3 regions of the Diaphorobacter sp. J5-51 genome follow, and region 3 is predicted to be linked to each of the others. Evidence: predicted binding sites of a transcription regulator. Region 3 holds the regulator's gene; each other region holds the start of a gene.

The links. The regulator HrcA, encoded in region 3, represses chaperone genes, less so after heat shock. The targets are predictions, from matches to a motif close to TTAGCACTCNNNNNNNNNGAGTGCTAA.
Positions count from the first base shown of each region.
Region 1: the regulator HrcA is predicted to act here: its motif matches at 3,998-4,024, upstream of OX89_RS13335 (co-chaperone GroES).
Region 2: the regulator HrcA is predicted to act here: its motif matches at 5,334-5,360, upstream of rpoH (RNA polymerase sigma factor RpoH).

Region 1 covers NZ_JSYI01000100.1:16,691-23,760, reverse strand. Annotated here, with positions in the region: gene metK (methionine adenosyltransferase) at 1-918, shown strand, start outside; gene OX89_RS18850 (hypothetical protein) at 1,126-1,266, shown strand; gene OX89_RS13350 (DUF1328 domain-containing protein) at 1,700-1,885, shown strand; gene OX89_RS13345 (cysteine hydrolase) at 1,952-2,809, shown strand; gene OX89_RS13340 (bifunctional nicotinamide-nucleotide adenylyltransferase/Nudix hydroxylase) at 2,865-3,899, shown strand; gene OX89_RS13335 (co-chaperone GroES) at 4,110-4,400, shown strand; gene groL (chaperonin GroEL) at 4,491-6,131, shown strand; gene OX89_RS13325 (GGDEF domain-containing protein) at 6,402-7,070, shown strand, end outside.
Region 2 covers NZ_JSYI01000032.1:79,961-87,030, reverse strand. Annotated here, with positions in the region: gene rsmD (16S rRNA (guanine(966)-N(2))-methyltransferase RsmD) at 90-761, opposite strand; gene OX89_RS04720 (pitrilysin family protein) at 758-2,140, opposite strand; gene OX89_RS04715 (pitrilysin family protein) at 2,156-3,610, opposite strand; gene ftsY (signal recognition particle-docking protein FtsY) at 3,640-4,788, shown strand; gene cutA (divalent-cation tolerance protein CutA) at 4,839-5,201, opposite strand; gene rpoH (RNA polymerase sigma factor RpoH) at 5,392-6,327, shown strand; gene OX89_RS04695 (tripartite tricarboxylate transporter substrate binding protein) at 6,454-7,070, shown strand, end outside.
Region 3 covers NZ_JSYI01000043.1:105,650-112,719, forward strand. Annotated here, with positions in the region: gene mutY (A/G-specific adenine glycosylase) at 1-647, shown strand, start outside; gene rapZ (RNase adapter RapZ) at 758-1,621, opposite strand; gene recN (DNA repair protein RecN) at 1,625-3,289, opposite strand; gene OX89_RS06540 (NAD kinase) at 3,292-4,188, opposite strand; gene hrcA (heat-inducible transcriptional repressor HrcA) at 4,217-5,221, shown strand; tRNA gene OX89_RS06550 (tRNA-Ile) at 5,275-5,351, shown strand; gene OX89_RS18520 (hypothetical protein) at 5,626-6,852, shown strand; gene OX89_RS19045 (helix-turn-helix domain-containing protein) at 6,920-7,070, opposite strand, start outside.

The DNA.
Region 1 (7,070 bases), on a different contig from region 3:
AAGGGCTGCGCAGTGCTCGTGGCCTACGACAAGCAGTCCAACGACATCGCCCAGGGCGTGGACCACGCCAGCGACGACCACCTGAACACCGGCGCCGGTGACCAGGGCTTGATGTTCGGCTACGCCTGCGACGAGACGCCCGAGCTGATGCCCGCGCCCATCTACTACGCGCACCGCCTGGTCGAGCGCCAGGCCCAGTTGCGCAAGGACGGCCGCCTGCCCTTCCTGCGCCCGGACGCCAAGAGCCAGGTGACCATGCGCTACGTGGACGGCAAGCCCCACAGCATCGACACCGTGGTGCTCTCCACCCAGCACAGCCCCGACCAGAGCGAGACCGCCACCAAGATGAAGGCCAGCTTCACCGAGGCCATCATCGAGGAGATCATCAAGCCGGTGCTGCCCAAAGAATGGCTGCAGGACACCAAGTACCTCATCAACCCCACGGGCCGCTTCGTCATCGGCGGGCCGCAGGGCGACTGCGGCCTGACGGGCCGCAAGATCATCGTGGACACCTACGGCGGCGCCTGCCCGCACGGCGGTGGCGCATTCAGCGGCAAGGATCCGACGAAGGTGGACCGCAGCGCCGCCTACGCTGCGCGCTACGTGGCCAAGAACATCGTGGCCGCCGGCCTGGCGCGCCAGTGCCAGATCCAGGTGGCTTATGCCATCGGCGTGGCGCGCCCGATGAATATCACCGTGTACACCGAGGGCACCGGCGTGATCCCCGACGACCAGGTCGCCCAACTGGTGCAGGAGCACTTCGACCTGCGCCCCAAGGGCATCATCCAGATGCTGGACTTGCTGCGCCCCATCTACGCGAAGACCGCCGCCTACGGCCACTTTGGCCGCGAGGAACCCGAGTTCACCTGGGAGAGGACGGACAAGGCTGCCGCGCTGCGTGCAGCGGCCGGGCTGTAAGGCACGGCGACCCCACCAGCGGGTGCGGCAGCCTTGCGGCACAAAGCCCAGGCGCTGCGCGCAGCGGCGGGGCTATGAACCCCGCGTCTGCGTCCAGGCAGTCCCTGAGCTTGGGGGCAGAGTTCATATCGCGCCGCGTTGCGAACGCAGACCAGTACGCCGCCGCGTGGCGCTAAGCGGCCGGCTTGTAATCCTGTGCAGGCGCGCGTGTCAACGCCGCGCGCGCTGCTGGCCGCTGGAGGTGCGCCAGCCGCGGTGGCGCAGGAACTGGGCTTTGAGGACCAGCGCCACTTCCATAACGCGTTCCGCGAAGGCGTGGCTACTGCGCCGGGAGATTCTCGGCGCTAAGGGCGGCGGCCTGCTGCAGGGCCGCAGCGATGCCCTGCTGGGCAAGGCCGCGCATGTATGCCCTTGCAGACGCCATTTTTTCCAATACACCCCCGGCCCCCGCGTCCAGGCTGCCTAAGAATGCGCTGTTCACGCCAACCTGTTCCTGCTGCTGGCGGGCACGCCGCCTGTGCTGCAGCGGCTGTACAGCGCCTGGACGGTTGCCATCATCCTGAAAGGGAACTGCTAATGGCCGCCACAGAACGCACGTGCGCCGTGCTGCTGCTGATCGCCGGCGGCGTGGTGCTGCATGCGCTGCGATAACCGGCAGCACTGTCAACACCCTCCTACACGCTGCGGTTTCGCCAGATGACGGAGCGCCTGCGCCAGCGCCTCTACTCTGGTGCCCAGCCGCCGCACCCGCCGGCGGCCCATCCCAAGGAGGCCTATCCCCATGCTCAAGTACGCGATCATCTTCGCCATCATTTCGCTCATCGCCGGCGCGCTCGGGTTCACCGGCGTGGCCGCTGGCTCGGCCGCCATCGCCAAGGTGCTGTTCGTGGTGTTCCTGGTATTGGCCGTGCTGTTCGTGGTGCTCGCGCTGCTGGGTATCGGGGCCGCGCGCAAAGCCATCAAATAGCGGTGCCGCCCGGATGCGGCCCCGCAGTTGCCTACACTGCAGGCCCTGCACGCTCGCATCCGCGCCATGACCCGCACCGTCCACCTGCTCGCCATCGATCCCCAGAACGACTTCTGCGATCTGCCCGCCGCGTGGCACTCGCGCGATCCCCATAGCGGCGCGGTAACCGCCCCGGCGCTGCCCGTTCCCGGCGCGCATGCGGACATGCAGCGCCTGGCAGCGTTCATCCGCGCGCAGGGGGCAGGTATAGACCACATCACTGTCACCCTCGACTCGCACCAGCGGTACGACGTGGCGCACCCTGCCTACTGGCAGCGCAGCGACGGGGGCGCGGTGGCGCCCTTCACCGCCATCACCGCTGCGCAGGTCCGCGCGGGTGCGTTTGCGCCGCGTGACCCTGCCGCGCTGGCGCGCACACTGGACTACCTGGACACGTTGGAAACCCAGGGCCGTTACACCCTCATGGTCTGGCCCGTGCATTGCGAAATCGGCAGCTGGGGCCATGGCGTGCATACCGACGTGCTGGCCGCGTGCAGCGACTGGCAGGCGCATCGCGTGCGCGCCGTGCAGTCCGTCTTCAAGGGCATGAGCCCCTGGACCGAGCACTACAGCGCCGTGCAGGCCGAAGTACCCGACGCGGCCGACCCGCACACCACCCTGAACACCCAGCTGCTGGACCAATTGGCCAGCGCAGACCTGCTGCTCATCGCAGGCGAGGCCAGCAGCCACTGCGTGCGCGCCACCACCGAGCACATCATCCAGCACCTGGCCCGCCTGCACCCCGGGTGGAGCCCGCGGCGTCTGGTGCTGCTTACCGATTGCATGAGCCCCGTGGCCGGCTTCGAGGCGCAGCATGAGGCCTTCCTGGAGGCGATGCACGCCCAGGGTGCACAGCTGGCGGCTTCAAGCGAAATTTGCCTCTAGCGCTTATCCATCAAGCGCGAGCAGCTCACTTTTTTGAGAACACACGAATCGCCGCATGTACGACACCGCCATCCTCATCGGCCGCTTCGAGCCCGTCCACACCGGCCATCTCGCCCTGCTGCGCGAAGCGCTGGTGCAGGCGCGGCAGGTCATCGTCATCGTCGGCTCGGCCTTCCAGGCGCGCACACCCAAGAACCCGTTCACCTGGCACGAACGCGAAGCCATGCTGCGCGGTGCTCTGCCCGAGGGCGACCGCACGCGCCTCACCGTGCTGCCGGTGCGCGACTACTACAACGAGGCGGTGTGGGTGGAAGCCGTGCGCAACGCGGTGGCGCGCCACAGCCCGCCGCAGGCGCGCGTGGGGCTGGTCGGCCATTTCAAGGACGCCACGAGCAGCTACCTCAGCGCCTTTCCGGGCTGGGAATTGATACGCATGGAGCGCCAGGGCCGCATAGACGCGACCGCCATCCGCGACGCCTACTTCGGCGCCACACCCGCCACCGTGGCCCATGCGCTGCAGCCGCTGGCGCCCATGCTGCCGCCCGCCACGCAAGCGCTGTTGGAGCAATTCGCCCACACGCCGCACTTCGCCACACTGCAGCAGGAATGGCAGATGCTGCGCGGTTACCGCGCCGCCTGGGCAACGGCGCCCTACCCGCCCGTGTTCGTGACCGTGGACGCGGTACTGCGCTGCCAGGATCACGTGCTGCTCATCCGCCGCGCCCACGCACCAGGGCGTGGCCTGCTGGCGGTGCCCGGCGGCTTCATCGAACAACGCGAGACGCTGTGGCAGTCCTGCCTGCGTGAACTGGCAGAGGAAACGAATTGCGCCCTGCCCGAGGCCACGCTGCGCGCGGCGCTGCGCAGTGTGACGGTGTTCGACCACCCCGACCGCAGCCAACGCGGCCGCACCATCACCCACGCGCACTACTTCGACCTGCAGGACGCTCCGCTGCCCCCGGTGCAGGCGGCTGACGACGCGGCGCATGCCGAGTGGGTGGCCATCGACCGGCTCGCGGGCATGGAAGAAGCGTTCTTTGAAGACCACTTCCACATGCTGAACCACTTCTTGCGCCTCACAGTCCACTGAGGCGGACGGGGAAGTGCGGCTGCCCTCCGCGCTCCCGCACCTTGATCGCAGGCCCTGCCGACACTGCGGCCTTGAAACTGCCACGAATGCCTCTATCATTAGCACTCGAAACAGACGAGTGCTAACAACACCGCTGTGTCAGTTCCCTGCGTCCGCGTTGCGGGCGCGTTGTTTGATGTCGCAATCCTTTTTGTTATCAGGAGAGATGCAATGAATCTTCGCCCCCTGCACGATCGCGTGATCGTCAAACGTATCGAAAGCGAAACCACGACCGCCTCGGGCATCGTGATCCCCGACAACGCTGCGGAAAAGCCCGATCAAGGCGAAGTGCTGGCCGTTGGCCCTGGCAAGAAGAACGACAAGGGCGAGCTGATCGCCCTGAACGTGAAGGTCGGCGACCGCGTGCTGTTCGGCAAATACAGCGGCCAGACCGTGAAGGTCAATGGCGACGAGCTGCTGGTGATGAAGGAAGACGACCTGTTCGCGGTCGTCGAGAAGTAATCCCTTCTGGTCAACTCATTTTTCATAGCTGCCTGCGCTTGATAGATCAGCGTTGGCAGCCCATTTGATTCAAATTTGTAGGAGCCAAAAATGGCAGCAAAAGACGTAGTGTTCGGCGGCGAAGCCCGCGCTCGCATGGTTGAAGGCGTGAACATCCTGGCCAACGCGGTCAAGGTGACCCTGGGCCCCAAGGGGCGCAACGTGGTGCTGGAGCGCTCGTTCGGCGCCCCCACGGTGACCAAGGACGGCGTATCCGTGGCCAAGGAAATCGAACTGAAAGACAAGCTGCAGAACATGGGCGCGCAGCTCGTGAAGGAAGTGGCTTCCAAGACCAACGACATCGCTGGTGACGGCACCACCACCGCCACCGTGCTGGCCCAGGCCATCGTGCGCGAAGGCTCCAAGTACGTGGCCGCCGGCCTGAACCCCATGGACCTCAAGCGCGGCATCGACAAGGCCGTGGTGGCCCTGGTGGAAGAGCTGAAGAAGGCCTCCAAGGCCACGACCACCTCCAAGGAAATCGCCCAGGTGGGTTCGATCTCCGCCAACTCCGACGAGTCCGTGGGCAAGATCATTGCCGACGCGATGGACAAGGTGGGCAAGGAAGGCGTGATCACCGTGGAAGACGGCAAGAGCCTGGAAAACGAGCTGGAAGTCGTGGAAGGCATGCAGTTCGACCGCGGCTACCTGTCGCCCTACTTCATCAACAACCCCGAAAAGCAGGCCGCGATCCTCGAAAATCCCTTCGTGCTGCTGTTCGACAAGAAGATCAGCAACATCCGTGACCTGCTGCCTACCCTGGAGCAAGTTGCCAAGGCTGGCCGTCCTCTGCTGATCATTGCTGAAGATGTCGAAGGCGAAGCCCTGGCAACGCTGGTGGTGAACACCATCCGCGGCATCCTGAAGGTCGTGGCCGTGAAGGCGCCTGGCTTCGGCGACCGCCGCAAGGCCATGCTGGAAGACATCGCCATCCTGACGGGCGGCAAGGTGATCGCCGAGGAAGTGGGCCTGACGCTGGAGAAGGTGACGCTGGCCGACCTGGGCCAGGCCAAGCGCATCGAAGTGGGCAAGGAAAACACCACCATCATCGACGGTGCTGGTGCCGCTGCCGACATCGAAGCGCGCGTCAAGCAGATCCGCATCCAGATCGAGGAAGCCACCAGCGACTACGACCGTGAGAAGCTGCAAGAGCGCGTGGCCAAGCTGGCCGGCGGCGTGGCCGTGATCAAGGTGGGCGCTGCCACCGAAGTCGAGATGAAGGAAAAGAAGGCCCGCGTGGAAGACGCCCTGCACGCCACCCGCGCTGCCGTGGAAGAAGGCATCGTGGCCGGCGGCGGCGTGGCACTGCTGCGCGCCAAGCAGGCCGTGGGCGACCTGTCCACCGGCAACCCTGAGCAGGACGCCGGTATCAAGCTGGTGCTGAAGGCTGTCGAAGCGCCCCTGCGCGAGATCGTGGCCAACGCCGGTGGCGAACCGTCGGTGGTCGTGAACGAAGTGCTGAACGGCAAGGGCAACTACGGCTTCAACGCAGCCAACGACACCTACGGCGACATGCTGGAAATGGGCATCCTGGACCCCACCAAGGTGACCCGCACGGCCCTGCAGAACGCCGCTTCCGTGGCCTCGCTGCTGCTGACGACCGAAGCCATGGTGGCCGAGGCGCCGAAGGACGAGTCCGCAGCCCCCGCCATGCCCGGCGGCATGGGCGGCATGGGTGACATGGGCATGTAATTGCCAGGTCCCCGCCTGCGCCCTGAAGGCGCAGGCAGCACCCAACCCGCAAGCAGTGCTTGCGGGTTTTTTTTCGCCTGCGTGTGTGGCGGGCGACCTTCCGCGGCGCACTGCGCGCGGATCTGGCCCGCCTTTCCCCAATACCCCTACGCAAAAGCAAGCTTTGCGCTCATCGCATAATTGTATTTATATGTAAATATTAGTAATTCATTGCTAGCGTTTCACTCTGGCCGTACCGCCATCGCACGGCCCTTCGCAGGAGCCTCCGCCATGCACACGACCCCTCGCCGTCTCTTTCCCTGCCTCCTCTCCCGCGACCCCTACCGGCGTGTGCGCGTCGGCATGGCGCTGCTCGCGCTGCTGCTGATGAGCTCCAGCGCCCTGGTGATGCTGTTGCTGCACCACCCCAGCGCAAACCACCACCTGGACGCTGTGCGGTGGTGGGCGGCGCTTTCGGTGGGGGGGCTCGCAGTCATCACGCTGCTGATCCGCACCGGCTGGTCCGAGCGGCTGCGCGATCCGTCCCTGACCCTGGTGCAAATGGCGTGGACCATCACCAGCGGCGCCGTGGCCTACGTGCTGGCAGGGGAAGGCCGAGGCGTGGTGCCCTCCGTGCTGGCCATGATCCTGTTCTTCGGTGCGCTGGGCCTGCCGCCGCGCCAGGTCGTGGGCATCGGGCTCTACGCGATGGCGGCGTTCTCGGTGGCGGTGGTCGTCTCGCCGCGTTTCTACGCAACGACGTTCGACGTCATGGATGGCGCCTACGCAGCCATGATCCTGATCGTGCTGGCCGGGTGCATGGTGGTGAACCTGCGCGTGCAGCAGATGCGCCAGCGCCTGGACCGGCAACGTGAGGCGCTGGCCGAAGCCCTCGCGGAAAACCGGGCGCTGGCCATGCGCGACGAGCTCACGGGCCTGTACAACCGCCGCGCCATGGTC
Region 2 (7,070 bases), on a different contig from region 3:
GCAGCGCACGCCTGTCCATGGGCCATTGAAGCCAAATCAGCCTCCAGCGCCCTACCAACAAGCGCGAGCAGCTCCTATATCAATAGCAATCAGGCTTTGTGGAGCAGGTGCGCATGCACGGCCCCGGCCTTCAGGTGCCGGTGCAGCGCCAGCCCCAGCGGGCCGAACTGCTCCTGCGTCCAGGCTGCGGGCGCCTCCAGGTAGATGAAGCCGTCGGGCGCCACGGCCTGTGCGGCGGCCTGCAGCGCAGGGGCGAACAGCTCGCCGCCAAACGGTGGGTCGATGAGCAGCAGGTGCATGCTGGCCGGCGCGCACTGGCGCAGCGCGGCCACGCCGTCGCCACGCTGTACGCGCACGGCGCTCGTGTGCAGGCGCTGGCGCAGCGTCTCCAGCTGTGCGGCCAGTGCGGCGTCGCCCTCCACCAGCAGCACGCTGGCCGCGCCGCGCGATGCGGCCTCGAAACCCAAGGCGCCCGTGCCGGCAAAGGCATCCAGGCAGCGCCAGCCCGTCAGGTCCTGGCCCAGCCAGTTGAACAGCGTTTCGCGCACGCGGTCGGGCGTGGGGCGCAGTCCGGGCTTGTCCAGCACGGGCAAGCGCGTGCGTTTCCACTGACCGCCGATGATGCGCACCTCGCCGGCGCCCTTGGCAGGCGCACGCACTGCCGTACGCACTGCCGTACGCACTGCCGTACGCACTGCCGTACGCACTGCCGTACGCGGGGCTGTGCGCGGGGCGGCTGGCGCCGCGGCGCGCCGGTTCATGGCCGGGCCTTTGCCGTGGCGGCCGGCTGCGCGCCCACGGTGACGGTCACCATGCGCTCGGGCTGCAGCTTGCGCTGCAGGGCGGCGCGGATGTCGGCCACGGTGAGGGCCTCCACGCGGTCGGTCCAGTGCTCCAGGTAGTCCAGCGGCAGGTCGTTCCAGGCGATGTTGACCACGTTGGCCAGCAGCTTGCGGTTGCTGTCGATGCGCAGCGCAAAGCCGCCGACGAGGTTGTCCTTGGCGGCGCGCAGTTCCGCCTCGGTGGGCCCTTCGGCCACGAAGCGCGCGAGCACGTCGCGCGTGACCTGCACGGCCTGGGCGGCCTGGTCGGGCCGGGTCTGCAGGCCGACGACGAAGGCCCCGGCGTTCAAGCCAGGCGAGAAGCTGCTGCCCACGCTGTAGGACAGGCCGCGCTTCTCGCGCACCTCATTGGTCAGGCGCGAGGTGAACCCACCGCCGCCCAGGATGTGGTTGCCCACCAGCAGCGCGAGGAAGTCCGGATCCCGGCGCACAAAGCCCGGCTGGCCGATGAGCACATGGGCCTGTGCCGAAGCGAAGGGCACATCCTCCTGCACGGCGCGTGCCAGCGGCTGCACCTCGGCCACGGCTGGCAACGGCGCGCAGGCCCCGGCCTGGGGCACAGGCAGGCGCGACAGCAGCGTCTGCACCAACGTCTGCGCCTGGGAACGCGTGAGGGCTCCCACGATGCTCACCCGCGCACGGCAGGCCTGCAGGTACTGGGCATGGAAAGCCTGCAGATCGGCCGGCTGGATGCGGTCCAGCGTCTCGGCCGTGGCGCGCTGGCCGTAGGGGTGGCTGCCGAACACCGCGGCGTTGAAGGCCTTGCCGGCGACCGTGCCGGGGCGTGTGTCGGCCTCCTTGATGGCGGCGCTCCAACGGGCCCGCTCGCGCTGCCACACGTCCGGTGCATAGCTGGGCTGGCCCAGCTGGCGCGCGGCCAGGCGCGCGGCACGGTCCAGCAGATCGGGCTCGGTCAGCGAGCGCAGCGAGAACGCCAGGCCGTCGCGCTCGGCGCCCGCCTCGAAGCTGGCGCCCAGGTCGGCCCAGGCCTCGCCCAGGTCGTTCTCGTCCATCGGGGGCTCGTTCGGCCCGCCCGCGGTCACGCCTTTGGAGCTCATGAGCGCGGCCGCCGCGGCCAGGCCCGCCTGCGGCGCGGGATCACGGCGCGCGCCGGCATCGAAGTCCACCTGCACATCCACCATGGGAATGGCCGGGCTTTCCACCAGCCACACGCGTGCGCCGCTGGGCTCGGTCCAGTGCTGGATGGGCAGGAGTGCCCAGGCAGATTGAGTATAAAAAATGGCTCCAGCGCTTATCAACAAAGCGCGAGCAGCTATCGTTTTAAGAGTTTTGTACATCGCTGACACCTTGGCTCAATGCACGCGGCCACCGGCAGCGTCGGGTGCTGGGGCGGCACGCTTGGTGCCTGCCGCCACGGGCTGGGGCAGCAGCGTGGCAACGGTGAGCTGATCGTCGCCGAAGTAACGCGCCGCCACGGATTGCACCTGCTGCGGCGTGACCGCGCGCAGCAGCTTGAGCATGCGCTCGTCCGCGTCCAGCGGCAGGCCCTGCACCCAGTTGCTGCCCAGATCGCTGGCTTGGCTGTAAAGCGAATCGCGCGCGTAGATGGTGGAGGCCGCCCACTGCGTCTTCACGCGCGAGAGTTCGGCCTCGCTCACGCCCTCGCGCGCCACGCGGGCCACCTCGGCGCGCAGCGCCTCCTCGACCTGGGCCGAGGTCTTGCCCGCGGCGGGCACGCCGGTCATGAGAAACAGCGCCGGCCCGCGTCCGAGGATGGACGCCTGGCTGTCCGCGCCGTCGGCCACACGGTCCGCACCCTGCGTGAGGGCTCGCTCCAGGCGCGCGCCGTCGTAGCCGCTGAGCACGGCCGACAGCACCAGCAGCGCCAGGCCGTCACGGTCGGCATCGGTCATGTCGTCCAGGCGCGTGACACCCGGCACGCGGAAGGCCAGCGCCACGTAGGCCTGCTCGGCCGGCGCCTTGAAGGCGATGCGGCGCAGGCCCTGCTGCGCCGGCTCGGTGCGCGGCTTGCGCGCCGGCAGGGCACGTGCGGGAATGGTGCCGTAGGTCTTCTCCGCCAGGGCCAGCACCTGCGCCGGGTCCACGTCACCCGCCACCACCACGGCGGCATTGCCGGGCACGTACCAGTCGCGGTAAAAGCGGCGCACGTCGTCGGGGGTCATGGATTCCAGATCGCTCATCCAGCCCACCACCGGGCGGCGGTAGGGCGAAGCGATGAAGGTGGAGGCGAACAGCTGCTCGATGAGCGCGGCGCGCGGCTGGTCCTCGGTACGCATGCGGCGCTCTTCCTTGACGACCTCGATCTCCTTGGTGAACTCCGCGTCGGGCCACTGGTTGTGGGCGAAGCGGTCGGATTCGAGCTGCATCACGTCGGCCAGCCGGTCGGCCGGTATCTGCTGGTAGTAGCCGGTGTAGTCGCGGCTGGTGAAGGCGTTCTCCTGCCCGCCCAGCGCCGCCACGCGGCGCGAGAACTCGCCCGGCGGCACGGCCTTCGAGCCCTTGAACATCATGTGCTCCAGCACATGCGCCACGCCCGAGGTGCCGTCCACCTCGTCCATGGCGCCTACGCGCAACCAGACCATGTGCACCGCCGTGGGCGCGCGCCGGTCGGGCTGCACGATGAGCTGCATGCCGTTCTTCAGGGTGAATTGCTGCGCACCGCTGGCCGTGGTGGCCTGGGCGTGCGCCGCCGCGGCAGACGCAGCAGGTGGGGATTCATGCGCTGGGTTTTGCGCCCAGGCGTGCAGACAGGCCAGCAGGCCCACAAGGGTGATAGCGCGTTTCATAGAATGGCTGCGATTCTAAGAACCCGCCAATGTTCAGTTTTTTCAAGAAGAAACCGCCCGCCCCCGCCGAACCCGCCCTTGCACCCGAGGACGTGGCCAGCCCTGCGGCGCCGCCCGCGGCCGACGCCCCCGCCAGCGGCGGCGCATTCGGCTGGCTGCGCAAGCCCTTTGGCGCAGGCGCCACCAGCGTGCCGGAGCCGGCTGCCCCTTCGGCCGGCGCCCCCGCAGCCATCGACGTGCCCCTTGCCGTCCCCGAGCCCACCCCGAAGCCCGGGGGCGTACGCCAGGGCTGGATGGACCGGCTGAAATCCGGCCTGCGCAAGACCGGCAGCAGCATCGCGACCGTCTTCACGGGCACGCAGATCAACGACGCGCTGTACGACGAGCTGGAGGAAGCCCTGCTCATGGCCGACACCGGGGTGAAAGCCACGCAGCACCTGCTGGAGGACCTCAAGCGCCGCGTGAAAGAGACCAAGACCACCGAGCCTGCTGCCGTAAAGGGACTGCTGGCCGATGCGCTGGCCGACCTGCTGCGGCCGCTGGAAAAGCCGCTGGTGATCGGCGAGCACACACCCACCGTGATCATGGTGGCCGGCGTGAACGGCGCGGGCAAGACCACCTCCATCGGCAAGCTCACCAAGCACCTGGCCGACCATGGCGAGAGCGTGCTGCTGGCCGCCGCCGATACCTTCCGCGCCGCGGCGCGCGAGCAGTTGGGTGTCTGGGCCACGCGCAACACGGTGGAGATCGTCAGCCAGGAAGGGGGCGACCCTGCCGCCGTGAGCTTTGACGCCGTTACCGCCGGCCGCGCGCGCGGCAAAGATGTGGTGCTGGTGGACACCGCCGGCCGCCTGCCTACGCAGCTGCACCTGATGGAAGAGCTGAAGAAGATCCGCCGCGTGGTCACCAAGGCCGATGCCAGCGCCCCGCACGAGGTGCTACTGGTGATCGACGGCAACACCGGCCAGAACGCCCTGGCGCAGGTGCGCGCGTTCGACGACGCGCTTCAACTCACCGGACTGATCGTCACCAAACTGGACGGCACGGCCAAGGGCGGCGTGCTGGCCGCCATCGCGCAGGAGCGGCCCGTGCCCGTGTACTTCATTGGCGTGGGCGAGAAAGTGGAAGACCTGGAGACCTTCAGCGCACGCGAATTCGCCCAGGCCCTGCTGACCTGAGATAGTTACCCCCTGTGGGCGGATGCAGGCGGCATCCGCCAGCCATTGCTTCAACGCGGCGCTTGAGCAGGCCCGGCTATCGAGGCCGGGTCCACCTGCTGCGCCAACCACAGCACATAGTCCTGCTCTGCCTGCACGGCGTGGGTGAGCAGTTGCGGCACTTCGTAGGGGTGCTGGGCACGCAGCCAGTCCCGCAAGGCGGGCGCGGCAGACAACAGCGTCTTGCACACCAGCCGCCACTCTGCTTCCGCCTGCTGCACCCCCTGCCAGACATAGTGCGAGGTGATGGCCTCCACCTGCACGCAGGCGGCCAGGCGCGCCTGGACAGCGCCCCTGGCCAGTCGGTGTGCGGCGGCGGCGTCGCCCACGGTGGTGGTCACAACGGCGATCTGGGCGTCTAGGGAAGATGTCATGATCGAAGTCTGGCACAAGGCGTAACTGCACAACGGCCCTTGACGCGCGGGGAAGCAGCCGCACCTGCGTTTTAAGGGCCGTCGTTGCGCCTCTTGGTGGTTATTTCCTACATCCGTAGGGGAACTATGCCTTTAGCACTCTATCCAATGGAGTGCTAATATGATTTGCATGAAAGAAAGGACTACCGATATGGCACTCCAGACTGCAACCTCCGTGACGACCCTCTCGCCCGCGAACCCGTGGGCGCTGGTTCCCCCGCTGGGCAACCTGGACGCCTATATCTCCGCCGTCAACCGCCTTCCCCTGCTCACGCAGGAGGAGGAGCAGCGCTACGCGCGCCAGCTCAAGGATGACAACAATGTCGAGGCTGCCGGCCGCCTGGTGCTGTCGCACCTGCGCCTGGTCGTGTCCATCTCGCGCCAGTACCTGGGCTACGGCCTGCCGCATGGCGACCTCATCCAGGAGGGCAACGTGGGCCTGATGAAGGCCGTCAAGCGCTTTGACCCTGACCAGGGCGTTCGCCTGGTGAGCTACGCCATGCATTGGATCAAGGCCGAGATCCACGAGTACATCCTGAAGAACTGGCGCATGGTCAAGGTGGCAACGACCAAGGCGCAGCGCAAGCTGTTCTTCAACCTGCGCTCCATGAAGCAGGGCTTCAAGGCCGACGCGCTGGACGCCGACACGCACCGCGAAACCTTATCCGACCACGAGATCGACCTGGTGGCCGAGCAGCTCAACGTGAAGCGCGAGGAAGTCATCGAGATGGAAACGCGCCTATCCGGTGGCGACGTGCTGCTGGACCCCGCTCCCAGCGACGATGGCGAGCAGGCCTTTGGCCCCATCGCCTACCTCGCCGACGCGGGCCATGAGCCCACCGCCATGATCGAGTCGCGCCAGCGTGACGCGCTGGCCACGGACGGTATTGCCGCCGCCCTGGACAGCCTGGACGCACGCAGCCGCCGCATCGTGGAGCAGCGCTGGCTGCAGGTGAACGACGATGGCTCGGGCGGCATGACACTGCACGAGTTGGCGGCCGAGTATGGCGTGAGCGCGGAGCGCATCCGCCAGATCGAGGTGGCCGCCATGAAAAAGATGAAGAAGGCGCTGGCCGAGTACGCCTGAGCCTTCGCCCAGCAGCCCGGATCGCGGGCAGATAATCCAGGCGCGCAGCCCTCACCGGCTACGCGCCTTTTTCTTTGCCGGCGGGGCCGCACTTCGCTGCCCGGCCCAGACTGGAGATCGCCACCCATGTTTCCCCACCCCCTCGCCCGCCGCGGCCTGCTGGCACTGGCCCTGGCTTCGGCCTGCGGCGCCGCCATGGCCCAGAAGGATGCCGCGCCCGCCACCCCCGGCTGGCCCGCCAAGCCCCTGCGCATCATCGTGGGCTTCCCACCGGGTTCTTCGCCCGACCTGACGGCGCGCACCTTCTCCGAGCCACTGTCCCAAGCCCTGGGCCAACCCGTGGTCGTGGAAAACAAGGTGGGGGCGGGCGGCAACATCGGCGCCGATGCGGTCGCCAAGGCGCAGGACGGCCACACCATCGGCCTGTTCATCAACGGCAACCTCACGATCGCCAAGCTGCTCAACGCGCACGTGCCCTACGACCCCGTGAAGGATTTCGCGCCGCTGTCGCTGATCGGCGTATCGCCCCTGGTCCTGACCGCTCCCGTGAACCAGCCCGACGTGCCCGCGGGCGCCGACGCACGCGCCTTCCTGCAGGCCGCGCGCACCGCGGGCGACCGCTGGAGCTACGGCACCCCCGGCGTGGGCACCGTGGGCCACCTGGGCACCGAGCTGCTCAAGGCGCGCACCGGCATCGCCCCGGTGCACGTACCCTACCCCGGCTACCCGCAGGTGGCCACCGC
Region 3 (7,070 bases):
TGCGACGCGTGCTCACGCGGGTGCTGGGGTTCGGCGCCGACCTGGCCGAGGCGAAGAACGAGCGCGCGTTATGGCAGCAGGCCGAGGCGCTGCTGCCACGGCAGGACCTGTCCCATGCCATGCCGCGCTACACGCAGGGCCTGATGGACCTGGGTGCCGGCATCTGCCTGCCCCGCAACCCCAATTGCCTGCTGTGCCCCTTGCAAGAGGCCTGCGTGGCGCGCCGCGACGGCAACCCGCAGGACTACCCGGTGCGCACGCGCAAGCTCAAGCGCAGCGCGCAGGCCTGGTGGCTGCTGCTGCGCCAGGATGGTGCGGGCCGGCTGTGGCTGGAGCGGCGTCCGCCCACCGGCATCTGGGCGGGGCTGTACTGTCCGCCGGTCTATGACAGCCGCGCGGCACTGGACGAGGCGCTGCAGCTGCACGCCAGCTGCGATGCGCGGGATCTGCCGGCCTTCACCCACGTGCTGACGCACCGCGACCTGCACCTGCATCCGGTGCTGGCGCGCGATGCAACGCCGCGGCCGGACGCGCATTGCGCTGAGCAGCAGTCAGGGTGGTTCGCTTCGGCGCAATGGCCGGCGCTGGGGCTGCCCGCGCCCGTGCGCAAGCTGCTCGCCTCCCTTGGGGACGACTGTCAAAAATGAGAGCTGGTAGCGACCGTAGATAGGCGACTTCCGGTAGAAAACTATTGCAAGTCGTTCAATAGCAAGCGCTAGCAGCTACTAAAACAATAGCTGTCACCTAGCGGTGCATGCTAGATGCCGTCGAGCTCGCGGTGGCGGCGCAGCGTATTCCAGCGGCCCTCGAAGCGCGCCGCCAGCTGCTCCACCAGGTAGACGGAGCGGTGCTGTCCTCCCGTGCAACCGATGGCCACGGTCACGTAGCTGCGGTGGTTGTGGGCCAGCGCGTCCAGCCAGTGGTCCAGGAAATCGCCAATGTGCGCCAGCATCAGCGCTACTTCGGGCTGCTGACGCAGGTAGTCGATGACCGGCGCGTCCTTGCCCGTGAGGGCGCGCAAGAGCGGCTCGTAGTGGGGATTGGGCAGCATGCGCACGTCGAACACATAGTCGGCGTCCATGGAGATGCCGCGCTTGAACGCAAACGACTGGAACACCAGGGTCAGCCGACTCGGCGGCACCGACAGCAGGTCCTTCACATAGCTCAGCAATTGCGCGGACCGCAGGGTGCTGGTGTCGATGACGTGTGCCTGCTCGCGCAGCGGGGCCAGTAGCTCGCGCTCCAACCGCATGGTGTGCAAAAGCGGGCGCGGACCTTCGCGCATCTCGGCCTGGGACAGAGGGTGGCGGCGCCGGGTTTCTGAAAAACGCCGCACCAGCACGTCGTCGGTGGCGTCCAGGAACAGTTGGCGCACCTGCACGCCCTGCTCGCGCAGGCCGGCCAACTGCTGCGGCACCAAGGGCAGGGCGGTGGCGCTGCGCACGTCCATGGCCACGGCAACGCGGTGGCCGTGGTGTGCGTGCTCCAGCTTCACGAAGGAGGTCAAAAGTTCCGGCGGCAGGTTGTCCACGCAGTAGTAGCCCGCGTCTTCGAGCGCATGCAGCGCGACGGACTTGCCCGAGCCGGACATACCGGTGATGACGACGACTTCCAGGTCCATGGCTCAGGGTGTGGGTTTGGCGGCGCCCTGCAGCATCTCGCGTGCATGCGCCAGGGTGGTAGGGGACAGACGCTCGCCGCCCAGCATGCGCGCAATCTCGGCCACGCGCGCCTCCTCGTTGGCGGCGGCCACGCTGCTGGTGGTGCCCTCGGCGTGCTTGTGTTTGGCCACCACAAGGTGATGGTCCGCGCACGCGGCCACCTGGGGCAGGTGGGTGACGGCCAGTACCTGCCGGGCCGTCCCGAGCTGCTGCATCAGACGGCCCACGATCTCCGCCACGGCGCCGCCCACGCCCGAGTCCACCTCGTCAAAGATCAACGTGGGCGCCTCGCCCAGTTCGCTGGTGGTGACCGAGATCGCCAGCGCCATGCGCGACAGCTCGCCCCCCGACGCCACCTTGCCGATGGGCCGCGGCGTCATGCCCGGGTGGCTGCTGACCAGGAAAGCCACCTGGTCGATGCCATGCGGCCCAGGCTCGGCCTTGTCCAGTTGCACCTCGAAGCGCCCGCCCGCCATGCCCAGGCCCTGCATGGCGCGGGTGATGGCCTGCGCCAGTAGCGGCGCAGCCTTGGCGCGCTTTTGCGACAGGGCGCGTGCGGCCTTCTGGTAAGCGGCGCCATGGGTTTGCTCGGCAGCCTGCAATGCGGCCAGGTCAGTGGCGCTGTCCAAACGGTGCAGCGTGTCCTTCCAGTCTTGCAGCAGCGCGGGTAGTTCGGGTGGGGTGCGCTTGTAGCGGCGCGCGAGCTGCATCCACTGCGATACGCGGGCGTCCAGCTGCTGCAGCCGATCCGGGTCGGGCTCGGCGTGGCGCAGGTAGCTTTGCAGAGAGTGCGCCACATCGCCCGCCTGGGCGATGCAGGAGGTCAGCACCTCATTCATGGTGCGAAACGACGGGTCCACATGCTCGTAGTCCTGCAGTAGGTGCTGTGCCTGCGCCAGGGCCCGCAGCGCGCCGCCCGCGTCTTCGTCCTCCAGCACACTCAGGGCGGCCTGGGCGTTGTCCAGCAGCGACTGGGCGTTGGACAGTCGCGCATGCTCGGCATTGAGTTCCTCCCATTCGCCATCGCGCGGCGCCAGCTTGTCCACTTCGCCGATCTGCCACTGCAGGCGCTCGCGTTCCTGTTGCAGCGTGTCCTGGGCAGCGCGGGCGTGGGTCAGCGCCTGCTGCGCGTCGCGCCAACTCGTCCACAGCGCGGCCAAGGGTTGCACCTGCGCGCCGGCATAGGCGTCCAGCAGGCCGCGCACGGCGTCGGGCCGCGTCAGGCTCTGCCAGGCGTGCTGCCCATGAATGTCCAGCAGATGCTCGCCCACGGCACGCATCTGCGCTGCCGTGGCGGGGATGCCGTTGATCCAGGCGCGGCTCTTGCCTTGCACATCGACGGTGCGGCGCAGCAGCAGCGTGTCGTCGCGCGGAAAACCCGCCTCGTCCAGCCAGGCTGCCAGCGCGATGGTGCCACCGTCGAATTCGGCGCAGACGTCGGTGCGCTGCGCGCCTTCGCGGATCACACCGGAGTCGGCACGCGCGCCCAGCACCAGTTGCAACGCGTCGATCAGGATGGACTTGCCGGCACCGGTTTCACCGGTGAGCACGGTGAAGCCGGCATGCAGGTCCAGCTCGAGCGATCGCACGATCACGAAATCGCTCAGGGCGATCCGCCTCAGGGCCATGGTCAGGAACCTCCCTCGTACCAACCCAGCTTCTTGCGCAGGGTGGCAAAGTAACTCCAGCCGCGCGGGTGCAGAAAGCACACCCGGTGCGCGGAACGGCGCACCAGTATGCGGTCGCCATGTTGCAGCGATGCGAGCGACTGCATGTCGAAGTTGGCGCTGATGTCGCGCCCGCCGGCCACCTCAATGGCCACCTCGGTCGCGTCGGAAAGCACGATCGGCCGGTTGGACAGGGTGTGCGGCGCGATCGGCACCAGCACCCAGCCGGGGATCGATGGGTGCAGCATCGGGCCGCCTGCAGACAGGGCATACGCCGTGGAGCCGGTGGGCGACGCAACGATCAGGCCGTCGGCGCGCTGGTTGGAAACGAATACGCCGTCCACCTCCACGCGCAGCTCCACCATGCCGGAGGTGGAGCCGCGGTTGACCACCACGTCGTTGAGGGCCAGCGCCTCGAACACGCACTCGCCACTGCGCATCACGCAGGCCTGCATCAACGGGCGCACGTCTTCTTCGTAGTCTCCGTGCAGGATGGGCGTGAGCGCGTCCTGGTAGCCCTCCAGCGGAATGTCGGTAATGAAGCCCAGCCGCCCCTGGTTGATGCCCACCAGCGGCGTGCCGTAGCCGGCCAGCCGCCTGCCCACGCCCAGCATGGTGCCGTCGCCGCCTACGACCAGGCACAGGTCGCATTGCCGGCCGATCCCCTCCACATCCAGCGTGTGGTATTGCGTGAGGCCCGTGTGGGCGGCGGTTTCGGCCTCCAGCGTCAACTCGCAGTCCTGCTGGGTGACGAACTGGGCAATGCTCTCGATGATCTGCCGTGCGCTGTCGGACGCTGAAACGGCGCCAGGCCCCGGGTATTTGCCTATGACTGCAACGCGGCGGAAGATGGGCTTCATGCAGAAATTACATCATTAAAATGATTCAATGCTTGATGACCGCTCCAAGTTGTTACTCAAGGCCTTGGTGGAACGCTACATAGCCGAGGGGCAGCCAGTCGGCTCCAGAACCTTGTCGCGGACATCAGGGCTTGAATTGTCGCCCGCCACCATACGCAATGTGATGGCAGACCTGGAGGACCTGGGGCTTATTGCCAGCCCCCACACCTCCGCGGGCCGTGTGCCCACCGCCAAGGGCTATCGCCTGTTCGTCGACACCATGCTCACCGTGCAGCAGGAGCAGTTGCCGACAGTCCAGCTCATGCCCGAGCAGCCGCAGAAGGTGATCGCCAACGCCGCCCACCTGTTGTCGAGCCTGTCGCAGTTCGTGGGTGTGGTGATGGCGCCGCGGCGCGCCTCGGTGTTTCGCCACATTGAATTCCTGCGGCTGTCCGAGAAGCGTTTTTTGGTGATCATCGTCTCGCCCGACGGTGATGTGCAGAACCGCGTGACCTTTACCGAGGTCGATTACTCCCAGTCGCAACTGGTGGAGGCCGCCAACTTCCTCAACGCCAACTACGCGGGCCTCACCATGGAGCAGGTGCGCGAGCGCCTGAAGCTTGAGGTGGACAAGCTGCGCGGAGAAATCGCGGCGCTGATGCAGGCCGCGGTGAGCGTGGGCTCGGAGGCCATGTCCGGGTCGCAGGACGAGGTGGTGTTCTCGGGCGAGCGCAACCTGCTGTCCGTGAGCGATTTTTCCAGCGACATGAGCCACTTGCGCCGTGCGTTCGACCTGTTCGAGCAAAAGACGCAGATCCTGCGCCTGCTGGACATTTCCAGCCGGGCAGAAGGGGTGCGCATTTTCATCGGTGGAGAGAGCCAGGTGGTGCCATTTGAAGAGCTGTCCGTGGTGAGTGCACCCTATGAGGTCGACGGTCAGGTGGTGGGCACCCTGGGCGTGATCGGCCCCACGCGCATGCCCTATGACCGCATGATCCAGATCGTGGACATCACCTCCAAGCTGGTCTCCAACGCCCTGAGCCACCGGAAGTAGCCCCTACAATACGCGCCGCTGCGCCGCCTACGAGGCAGGGCAGCGCACCCCTTGGGGCGTTAGCTCAGTTGGTTAGAGCAGAGGACTCATAATCCTTTGGTCGTTGGTTCAAGTCCAACACGCCCTACCAAAATGTTGAATTGAAACAGGCACTTACTGCGGAAGCGCGGTAGGTGCCTTTTTCTTTGCTTCATTGGCAAATTTTTTTGCCAGAAATTTGCCAGAAATTCAGCCGAACCCCTTTGATTGGCTCCATGCTCGTTTGCCGCCTGTACTATCTGTTCCAGGGAGGCAAGCCGGCAGGAGGACTATGGTGAAATTCGTGCGGTGGTTGAGGGCTTTAGCATCACTGGATGCGTAGTGTCCCAGTCAAGTCCCACTACTGGTGGGCTTTAGCTGTTGTAGTGTTTTTCGTTGCAATGGCTGGCGTTCTCGGGTGGTCTGAGAAAGCTTTCCGTCTCTTGGGTATGGGCTTGCAGCTCGGTGGTGTGTTGACCGTGGTGTGGGGTATCTTGAAAACGCGGGCAGATTTTGGGCAACCCACTGTAGGGTCGCAGTTCGGCTTATGGTTTAAGGCGTTTCCTCGGTGGAATCCCCCTCCAATCGTGTTATCAGTTAATCCGATTGAACTTGGTGTATTCGGTGAGGGGCACTTGATATGCACTAGCGGCCCCGCTGCCAATCAGACCGTTGAAGGGCGTATTGGGCACCTAGAGAGCATTGTTAAGAAGTTGGAAGAGGCGCATGGCACGATGCACATTGCGGTTCTCGAAGCTGAAAAAAAGGCTCAGCAATCGCTTGATGCACAAGCGCGTCAACTGGTTGGGCAGATAGACGACGTTTCAAAAAAGATAGAGGCAACGGCCACAGGCGGCGTCCATGTTTCTGCCGTCGGCGTTGTCTTGCTCTTCTTCGGTGCAGTTTTTGGTAGTGCTGCGCCGGAACTCAGTCATCTGCTGATGCCATATCAGCTGCTACCTTTATGGAGGGGATTTTTGATGCCTGGCGATTTGAATAAATATTTGGCTGACTACTTGGCACCGGCATCCGCTGCACTTGCTGCTCTGGTTGCATATGTCGCTGTTTACAGAAACTCTCAGCCTCAGTTAGTTGCGTACTATCAACCCAGCAAGCGGACGCAATCTATTATTGAACTGGTAATTGAAAATGTGGGCACTGGAAATGCCTACGACATAAAATTTTCGAAGCCTATACCGATAAGCTGGTTTGGTATCGAAACCCCGTCTGGAGACGGGCGCTACATTCCAACATCAGGAATTCCATCTCTTGCCCCAGGGCAACGACTTGTGTTTTTTGGTGGCCAGTACAGCGGACTTCTGAAAGTTTTGGGAGACGCGGGAATGCCTGTAGAAATTTCGTACAGGTTCCACCCGCCTCTGTGGCGTGAAACATCGGCTACAGACAAATGCGTGCTCTCTGTTAAGCATCTTGAGGGTATGGCATCTGTGAAAAGCCTTGAGCAGGCAGTGGTTGACGCTATCGAGGGGACTAACGCAACTACTATCAAGGATATATGCGGCTCCCTTCAGAAGATTGAAAAGCATTTGGAAGCGATTAGCCGCGCGAAAGCTTCAGATGGCGGGCCGGAAAAATCGGATTCAAATGACTAGCAGGCTTGGGATTCCACAAACATTGTGGAAAGGCCACGGTAAACGCTCGTGATGCCTCCGACTCGGATCAATCCACTGAAGACAAACTAGCCTTCGCCTGCAAGCGCATTCGGCGCTCCACATCCTTGAGCAGCTCTGACGGTGCGATGTCGAGGGCGTCACACAGTCCGAACATCAGGCGCACACTCGGACTGTTTCGGCCAAGCTCGATCAACGAA